3 regions of the Clostridium sp. CM037 genome follow, and region 3 is predicted to be linked to each of the others. Evidence: riboswitches for the same ligand, from Rfam matches in the RefSeq annotation. Region 3 holds a riboswitch; each other region holds the start of a gene.
What was found. Region 3 has a riboswitch for S-adenosylmethionine ahead of metA (homoserine O-acetyltransferase MetA). Riboswitches for the same ligand answer to the same signal wherever they lie in the genome.

Region 1: linked by a shared signal. The riboswitch ahead of ACWJKP_RS18505 (O-acetylhomoserine aminocarboxypropyltransferase/cysteine synthase family protein) and the one ahead of metA (homoserine O-acetyltransferase MetA) in region 3 are both predicted to bind S-adenosylmethionine.
Region 2: linked by a shared signal. The riboswitch ahead of metK (methionine adenosyltransferase) and the one ahead of metA (homoserine O-acetyltransferase MetA) in region 3 are both predicted to bind S-adenosylmethionine.

Annotation. Positions count from the first base shown of each region.
Region 1 is NZ_CM143650.1:3,851,932-3,855,216, reverse strand. It holds gene ACWJKP_RS18510 (homoserine dehydrogenase) at 1-510, opposite strand, end outside; gene ACWJKP_RS18505 (O-acetylhomoserine aminocarboxypropyltransferase/cysteine synthase family protein) at 626-1,912, opposite strand; SAM riboswitch class I at 2,024-2,135, opposite strand; SAM riboswitch class I at 2,269-2,379, opposite strand; gene ACWJKP_RS18500 (permease prefix domain 1-containing protein) at 2,454-3,285, opposite strand, start outside.
Region 2 is NZ_CM143650.1:4,021,599-4,024,883, forward strand. It holds gene recD2 (SF1B family DNA helicase RecD2) at 1-586, opposite strand, end outside; gene metK (methionine adenosyltransferase) at 793-1,968, opposite strand; SAM riboswitch class I at 2,054-2,156, opposite strand; tRNA gene ACWJKP_RS19225 (tRNA-Tyr) at 2,259-2,343, opposite strand; tRNA gene ACWJKP_RS19230 (tRNA-Thr) at 2,349-2,423, opposite strand; tRNA gene ACWJKP_RS19235 (tRNA-Val) at 2,456-2,531, opposite strand; tRNA gene ACWJKP_RS19240 (tRNA-Tyr) at 2,573-2,657, opposite strand; tRNA gene ACWJKP_RS19245 (tRNA-Thr) at 2,663-2,737, opposite strand; gene yyaC (spore protease YyaC) at 3,086-3,285, shown strand, end outside.
Region 3 is NZ_CM143650.1:3,670,055-3,673,339, reverse strand. It holds gene ACWJKP_RS17535 (polysaccharide deacetylase family protein) at 1-371, shown strand, start outside; gene metA (homoserine O-acetyltransferase MetA) at 438-1,355, opposite strand; SAM riboswitch class I at 1,468-1,579, opposite strand; gene ACWJKP_RS17525 (MATE family efflux transporter) at 1,825-3,171, shown strand; gene yjeM (glutamate/gamma-aminobutyrate family transporter YjeM) at 3,252-3,285, opposite strand, start outside.

The sequences.
Region 1 (3,285 bases), 180 kb from region 3:
TGTCATTTTGCTTAATATGTAATTAGTTGTTCCATTTATAATTCCAATTATCTGCTCAATCCTATTGGCTGTAAGGCTCTCATTAATCTCGCGTATTATTGGAATTCCACCAGCCACACTTGCTTCATAATAAAACAATACGTTTTCTTTCTCCGCTGTTTTAAATAACTCTTCGCCCCAGTTCGCGATAACTAATTTATTAGCAGTTACAATATGTTTTTTAGATTTCATTGCGCGTATCATATACTCTTTAGATTTATCGCATCCACCAATAAGTTCAACCACAATTTTTATACTTTCATCATTTATAATATCATCAATGTTATCTGTTAATAGGCCATTAGGTGCTTTGATATCTCTTTTTTTATTTATATCTTTTACAAGTATTTTAGCAACTTCTATTTCATAATTTGAACGTTTCATTATTTCTTTTCTATTTTCGTGAAGTATTTTCCATACACCCGTCCCAACATTTCCAAAACCTAAAATCGCTATTTTTACCTTTTTCATAATAGTTTTCCTTTCTAAACTTTAAAGTTATTCCTCCGTCATCTAAGGTGATGGAGGAATATAGTTAGGAACAAGACCTTATTTTGAAACCAGCTGCCAAAGAATTATTGACTTTTTATTGAACTGATTTTTCTAGAGCTTGCGTCAAATCGTATATAATGTCATCGATACCCTCAACGCCAATTGAAAGTCTTATCAAATCTGAAGTAACTCCAGCAGATTTTTGCTCCTCTGCGTTAAGCTCTGCATGAGTTGTACTTGAGGGGTGAATTATTAGAGATTTTGCATCTGCAACATTTGCAAGCAGCGAAAATAATTCTACATTATTAATGAATTTTTTTCCAGCTTCAAGGCCACCTTTTATTCCAAAAGTGAATATTGATCCTGCTCCTTTTGGTAGGTATTTTTTAGCTAAATCTTTGTATCTGCTCCCTTCAAGTTCAGGATAATTTACCCATGAAACATTTGGATGCTTACTCAAAAATTCAACAACTTTCCTAGCGTTTGTTACATGTCTCTCAACTCTTAACGATAATGATTCCAAACCTTGAAGAAATAAAAATGCACTTTGAGGGCTAAGCGTCGCACCGGTGTTTCTTAAAAGTTGAACTCTAGCTTTTAAAGCAAATGCTGGAGCACCTAAATTAGCATATACTATTCCATTATAGCTTTTATCCGGAGTTGTAAAATCAGGGAATTTACCGCTAGCTGCCCAATCAAATTTACCAGCATCAACTATAATTCCACCAATAGTAGTTCCATGTCCTCCAATGAACTTTGTTGCTGAATGAATAATTACATCTGCACCATACTCAATTGGACGGCAAAGGAAGGGAGTTGCAAAGGTATTGTCAATAATAAGGGGTATTTTATTTTCATGAGCAATATCCGCTACTGCCTCTATATCTAGAACATTTATTTTTGGGTTTCCCATTGTTTCAGCATAAAGTGCTTTTGTTTTATTCGAGATAGCTTTTCTAAAATTTTCAGGATCATCTGGATCAACAAATGTTACGTTAATTCCAAGTTTTCTAAGAGTAACATTAAATAGTTCATAAGTACCACCATATAGAGTGCTTGCAGCTACTATTTCATCGCCTGAATTTGCTACATTAAGTATTGCATAGAATGTTGCAGCTATTCCTGAAGCTGTAGCAAGTCCTGCTACTCCGCCTTCGAGAGCGGCTACTCTTTTTTCAAAAACGTCTGTAGTTGGGTTCATTATTCTTGAATATATATTTCCTTCTTCTTTTAATTGAAATAAATTTGCTGCATGATCTGCATTTTTAAAAACAAAAGATGATGTTTGATAAATTGGGACTGCTCTCGAGCCTGTAGTAGGGTCTGGAACCTGCCCTGCATGTACCTGTAATGTTTCAAAACTTAATTTTCGCTCACTCATATTAATTTCTCCTTTTATAATTATTTTTCAAAAAAAAGCTGCTCTCCTATAAGGAAAGCAGCATGATTAATTTTATTAAACAATAAAATTGTATCATAAAATTTGCTATCGTCCTTATCTTTCAGATTTTACAATCTGATGGAATTGACACCATTGCACTTCTTTTAAAAATGCTGGTTGTCGGGCATCATCGGGCCAGTCCCTCTGCCGCTCTGGATAAGTTATATTTAGTTGTTAGTATTTAGTACATTATTTATTTAGATTTTTGGGGAAGAAAAAAAGCTACTTTCCTATAAGGAAAGTAGCAATAGTTAACTTTAATAAACAATAAAATTGTATCATAAAATTTGCTAACATCCTTATCTTTCAGATTTTACAATCTGCAGGAATTGACACCACTACATTCGAATAAGAATGCTGGTTGTCGGGCTTCATCGGACCAGTTCCTCTGCCACTCTGGATAAGTTGTATTCAGTTATTAGTATTTAGTATATTACTCATAAAAACAATTGTCAATACTTTTTTAAAAGATAAAGTTATTTTAATTATGCCCTTTTATAATACTATATGCTGCACTGAACATACCAAATAAAATGCCAACGATAGGGAATATAATCCAATTAATGTGCCATAGATTAAAAACTAATCCACTGACAAGGAAGATACAGATTGCTAATGGCCATACGATAGCAGCAACTGCACCAATAAGTTTATTATCTTCAGTTTCTTCTTTTGAAAAGTCACCAATCTGTAAAAGAATACTGAAACTCTGCTTAATATTTCCAAAGTATATGAAGATGAAAGCGGCAATAGCAACCATCACAAGTAAAACAACTACTCCGTAGCTTGATGCATTGTCGCCAAAAGCGGATGATACGAAAAGTGCAACTGGGGATATGACACATATGCATACACCCGTTATTATAGATATCATATAAGTTGATGCAAAAGCATTATTTTTTTGATTTATAATTGCTTTTGCATGAAGAGGTAAATCAAAACCGCTTTTTAGATACTTGTATTTTTCTAGCTTCATACCGGAATAAATGAATAAAGCTACAGCAGGTACACACAGTAAGAATAGTGCAATAATGCCAAACATATCGCTGAAATCTTTTGAAATGCCTTTACAGATAATGCCACCATCTATGAGAGTGGTAATTAATATTAATATAGCTGTTGCTATAATACATAAAAAAACACCTATACCCATCAATAAGCCAGATTCTTTTTTTGTAGTCATAAAGTTATCGGCCTCTTCTTGTGTAATGGTTTTAAGTATCGCACCCTTTTTCATATGTTCGATGCCAAGTTCATCAATTAATTCGTCAATATTGCCAAATTCTGAGATTACAATACCAATGGCCTCATTT
Region 2 (3,285 bases), 350 kb from region 3:
TCTTATCTGCAATTTTAAATCCTACTCCAGAAATGGTTTCAGTTAACACATAAGGATTATCCTGCACTACCTTTATAGAGTCTCCTCCATATTTTTTATAAATTTTCACACATTGGTTAGGTGTTACTCCATATGTTTGAAGAAATATCATTATATTTTTAACTTCTCGTTGCTTAGAATATGATTCAAAAATTAATTGAATCTTTTTTTGTCCTACACCATCAATCTCTTTTAATCTTTCAATTTCATTATCTAATATATTCATGGTGCTTTCACCAAAGTGCTGTACAATTTTTTTAGCAGTTATTGGTCCAATTCCTTGAATAACTCCTGAAGCTAAATATTTTTCTATACCTTCAAGTGAACTCGGTATTATTTCCTCACATTGTATTATTCTAAATTGCTTGCCAAATTGAGGATGAGTAACCCACTCCCCCGTTAATTTCAGGTTCTGCCCTTCACTTATATATGGCACAATGCCTACCACAGTTATCTGCTTTTTATTATCATTCAAATGAGCAATTATATATCCATTTTCTTCATTATGAAATACTACATCTTCGATTATCCCTTGTATTTCCGGCATAAAATCTCTCCTATTTATAAATTCATATAATAACATTAATAATAATATTATTAGCAATAATATTATTATTAATGTTATTATATCATATGTATTTTACATCTCTTATGTTCAGTATACCCCTATCTTAGGTTTTATCAAAATGCTACTTAATAATCACATGCACTAAAAAGAGATAACAATTAATAATTGTTATCCCTTTTTTTATATTATACGTATTTTTTTATTTCATCAACCTTGTTTAGTTTTTCCCATGAAAGATCTAAATCAATTCTTCCAAAATGTCCATAGGCAGCTACTTGTTTATAAACAGGTCTTCTTAGTTCTAATTCTCTTATAATTACAGCTGGCCTTAAATCAAATACTTTTTCAACTATTTGAACTATTTTATCATCGTCAATTTTTCCTGTTCCGAAAGTTTCAACCTCTATAGATACTGGTTTAGCTACACCTATAGCATAAGCTAACTGAATTTCCAATTTATCTGAAACTCCTGCAGCAACTAAATTTTTAGCAACCCATCTTGCAGCATATGCAGCGGATCTATCAACTTTTGTTGCATCCTTTCCTGAGAATGCTCCACCGCCATGTCTTCCATATCCACCATAAGTATCTACTATTATTTTTCTTCCTGTTAAACCAGAGTCTCCTTGCGGTCCTCCAATTACAAATCTGCCTGTAGGATTTATATAATATTTAGTACTTTCATCTAATAATCCACTTGGAACTACAGGTTTTATTACATGCTCTTTTAAATCATTTTCAATTTGATCATGAGTCGCTTCTTCTGCATGTTGAGTTGAAATAACAATAGTATCTATTCTTACTGGCTTATTATCTTCATACTCTACAGTAACTTGAGTCTTTCCGTCCGGTCTTAAGTAATCTAATGTGCCATTTTTTCTTACTTCGCTTAACTTTCTTGCTAATCTGTGAGCCATAGCAATTGGTAGTGGCATGTACTCTGGCGTCTCATTAGTTGCAAATCCAAACATCATGCCTTGATCACCAGCACCTATTGCGTCAACCTTATCAATCTCGCCTGCTTTAGATTCTAATGCCTCATCTACTCCCATAGCTATATCTGTTGATTGTTCATTAATAGACGTAAGTACAGCACATGTGCTAGCATCAAACCCGTATTTTGCTCTAGTATATCCTATGCCTTCAATGGTATTCCTGACAACCTTAGGAACATCTACATAACAACTAGTTGTTATCTCTCCCATTACTAAAACCATTCCTGTAGTAACCGCTGTTTCACAAGCAACTCTAGCATAAGGATCTTGTTCTAAAATAGCATCAAGTACGGCATCTGAAATTTGGTCACAAACTTTGTCTGGATGTCCTTCTGTAACAGATTCTGATGTAAATAATCTTTTCATTATAATTCTCCCTTCTACTCTCTAAAATTTCCTTATAAAAAAATAAAACCTCTTCCAAATATAAGAAGAGGTGATTTAATCATCTCCCTTATCTTGCAGATTATAACTGCAGGAATTGGCACCATGGTGCATTGCACCGGTTGCCGGGTTTCATAGGGCCTTTTTCCCTCCACCTCTCTTGATAAGAGTTATCAATTATTAACTTTTAATTATAATACCATATGCATTCTATAGTGTCAACAGAATCTAAACTCTGTAAAAAATAAAAAAAGACATCTATAGATGTCTTTTGGTGGAGGAGGACGGATTCGAACCATCGAAACATTACGTAACAGATTTACAGTCTGCCCCCTTTGGCCACTCGGGAACTCCTCCATATGTGGAGCTGGCAATAGGAATTGAACCTACAACCTGCTGATTACAAGTCAGCTGCTCTACCGTTGAGCCATGCCAGCATGCATTTTATTCTATTTTAAAAAGAGTATTATGGTGGGAACAACAGGGTTCGAACCTGTGACCCTCTGCTTGTAAGGCAGATGCTCTCCCAGCTGAGCTATGCTCCCATAATTTATTTAAACCATAATTTATTGTAAACCATTATAAATGGTGGAGGAGGACGGATTCGAACCATCGAAACATTACGTAACAGATTTACAGTCTGCCCCCTTTGGCCACTCGGGAACTCCTCCACTTATGGAGCTGGCAATAGGAATTGAACCTACAACCTGCTGATTACAAGTCAGCTGCTCTACCGTTGAGCCATGCCAGCATATTATGTTTTATTATTTTGCCGTTTTACCGTGTCGACAAGAATTATTATACAACTTTAATTAATTAATTTCAAGTCTATTATCCTTTAATAAACGACTTCTTCTCTCCATAACTATACTATTCGCATATTTGCTTAATATTAAGCATTGATACAACTTACTATTTTCCAAATAATTCATTATATTTTTTATTTGGTTTTCCTTCATATAGTTAATATACTTATATATCATTTTTTAATAAATCATTTTTTTATTCTTTATTATAATAATACACGGGATTTATTCATATAAATTATTCATAGGAAACTAATAATTTTTCCCCAGCGCAATACAAGGAGGTATATTTCTTGAGTAAAGCTAAAACCCATTATAAAGATCCTTTAGCATACTATACACTTTCTAATTTTCTAAAAGACTATATTGACAAAAATACTTTAGTTGTTTGCATAGGTACCGATAGATGTATAGGCGATTGTCTAGGTCCTTTAGTTGGTACACTTTTAAAAAATAGTTCCTTTCCATTACCTGTATATGGCACTATAGATAA
Region 3 (3,285 bases):
AAAGTCCTAACTATATGACTTCGAAACAGCTTATAGAGATGGAAAAATATGGAGTGGACATAGGGAGTCATACCGTAAAGCATGAAAATTTAAAAGAGATGCCTAAGGATAAGCAACTAGAAACTTTAGTTAAATCTAAAAACGATTTGGAAAAAATATTAAATAAACAAATAAAATTCTTTTCCTACCCATATGGTGGATACAGCAAAGCTTCAATTGAGGCTGTACGAGAAGCAGGGTATACAATGGCTTTTAGCACTGACGGCAGATGGTCTTCCAAAGAGGATGGTATACTTTCCTTACATAGAGTATATATAAGTTCATTCCATGACATGGAAGAATTTAAGAAACGTATTTCTAATACAGATTAAATTTTAATAAAGTTCAATATTAAGAGTTGGGTCCCTAAGTTACTAGGGGCCCAACTTTTATATGTATTATTCTAGGTACACCAAATTGTAAGGTGTCTCCTGATAAACATAATAATTTAACCAGTTTAAAAAAAGCAAACTTGAGTGACCTCTCCATTTCACGATAGGTATTTTTAATGGATCGTCTTTTGGATAATAATTTTCTGGGACATTTATATTTAATCCGTTTGCTATATCCCTGTCATATTCATTTTTTAATGTTAATGGATCATACTCTGAATGTCCGGTTATAAAAATTTGGCGTCCCTTTTTTGCTGATACAATGTAAATTCCTGATTTCTCAGATTCTGATAAAATTTCAAGCTCATCTATTTTATCAATATCAACTTTTCTTATTTCAGTATGTCTTGAATGTGGAACATAAAATTCATCGTCAAATCCACTAAAAAGTTTAACGTTTTGCTTTGTTATTTTATGTTTAAACACTCCAAATACTTTACTATCAAGTTTATGTTTTTGCACTCCGTAATGATAATGAAGCCCTGCTTGAGCACCCCAACAAATATGCAAGGTAGAGTATACATTGTGAACACTCCATTCCATAATTTTTTTAAGCTCCTCCCAGTAATCCACTTCTTCAAAGGGAATACTTTCAATTGGCGCTCCAGTTATTATCATTCCATCAAATCTAGAATTCTTTATTTCTTCAAAAGTATTATAAAATTTAATTAAATGTTCCTTCGATATATTTTTACATGCATGGCTTGCAGGGTGAAGAAGAACTATATCAATCTGTAGTGGAGAGTTCCCAAGAAGTCTTAAAATTTGTGTTTCAGTATCGATTTTTGTTGGCATAAGGTTTAAAATCACAATTTTTAAAGGCCGAATATCTTGGTGAAATGCGCGGTCTTCTGTAATAGTAAAAATGTTCTCTTTATTTAAAGTTTTAAACGCTGGAAGATTGTCAGGTATTTTTATTGGCATTTACATCCTCCTTGTAATTAGGCATCTTATAAAAAAAAGCTGCTTTCCTATAAGGAAAGCAGCATGATTAACTTTAATAAACAATAAAATTGTATTATAAAATTTGCTATCGTCCTTATCTTTCAGATTTTATAATCTGATGGAATTGACACCATTGCACTCCACTTAAGAATGCTGGTTGTCGGGCATCATCGGGCCAGTCCCTCTGCCGCTCTGGATAAGTTGTATTCAGTTGTTATTGCTTAGTATATTACTCGTAAAAGCAATTGTCAATAGGTAAAAATGTCTTTGTTTTATTTTTGACAATATTGAACATATGTGTTACGATTGCTACTGTTCATCGGAGGGTATATAGGTAATTATATGCTGGATAAGATGGTTGGATAAAGCCAACTGCCTTATCCGGCATTTTTTTATTTTAGGAGGCACATATTATGGCACAACAGAACATTTTAACAGAAAGGTTATTATGAAACAAGAGAACATTTTAACAGAGGGTAAGGTTATCCCAACGCTTTTAAGATTTGCATTTCCATTTCTATTAGCAAGCTTACTGCAAGCACTCTATGGTGCAGCTGATTTGTTGGTTGTTGGACAGTTTGATAATTCGGCGCAAGTTTCTGCTGTGGCGACAGGAAGTCAGATTATGCAGACAATCACAAGCGTTATTCTTGGATTGACCACAGGAGGTACTATTTTAATTGGCAACTATTTGGGTGCAAAAAAATATAAAGATATTGCAGAGTCAGTTGGAACTATCATTTGTACATTTGGTATAATAGCAGCTGTGTTGACTGTAATTATGGTGGTAATGACAGGTACTATTACAAATTTAATGAATACGCCAACAGAGGCATTTGAACACACAAAACAATATATTTTTATCTGTTCTTGTGGTATTCCATTTATTATAGGGTACAATGCGTTGAGTGGTATTCTGAGAGGGCTAGGCAATTCAAAAGCACCATTATTCTTTATTGCGGTAGCTTGCGTAACTAATATTATGGTAGATTTAATATTAGTGGGTGGGTTCCATATGGGGGCGCCAGGAGCTGCAATTGCTACTATAGCTGCTCAAGCTATAAGCTTCATAATTGGGGTGCTGCATGTAAAAAAGATAGGTTTTAACTTTGAGTTTCATCGTAGTCATATTAGGATTGAAGCAGGAAAAGCAAAGAAGGTATTTAAGCTAGGATTACCAATAGCATTACAAGATGGTTTAATTAATATTTCTTTTATAATAATTACAGCAGTTATTAATGTAATGGGACTTACTGCTTCTGCATCTGTAGGTGTTGTCGAAAAAATAATTGTATTTACAATGCTTCCAACGATTGCATTTGCTTCAGCGATTGCAGCAATGACAGCTCAGAATATGGGGGCAGGAAAGAAGGGAAGAGCAAAACAATGTTTGTATATAGGCACGGGATGCTCATTAATATTAGGAATAATATGTTATGCATATGCACAATGGAATCCAACATCGCTTACAGCATTGTTTTCGAGGGATACAGCGGTCATAGAAACAGCTGCATTATATATTAAATCATACAGCATCGATTGCATTTTGGTATGCTTTGTATTTTGTATGAACTCGTTTTTTAGTGGTTGTGGTAATTCGTTATTTCCAATGATTCACAGTTTAATTGCTACATTTATCATTCGTATACCGTTATCTTTTGTTTTAAGTAAAATAGTAGGTATGACGCTATATGAAATTGGATTTGCTTCTCCTCTTGCAACATTCGCATCACTTGTAATGTGTATAATCTACATGAAATCAGGTAAATGGAATAATAATAAAATTATTTATTGAGGAAATTATATAATATAATGTGAAAAGCAAAAAGATGATTTCTGTGAACACAGAAATCATCTTTTTGATTCAGAATAGACTTATTTAAAATTTTTATTTGCAAAGGGTATATTT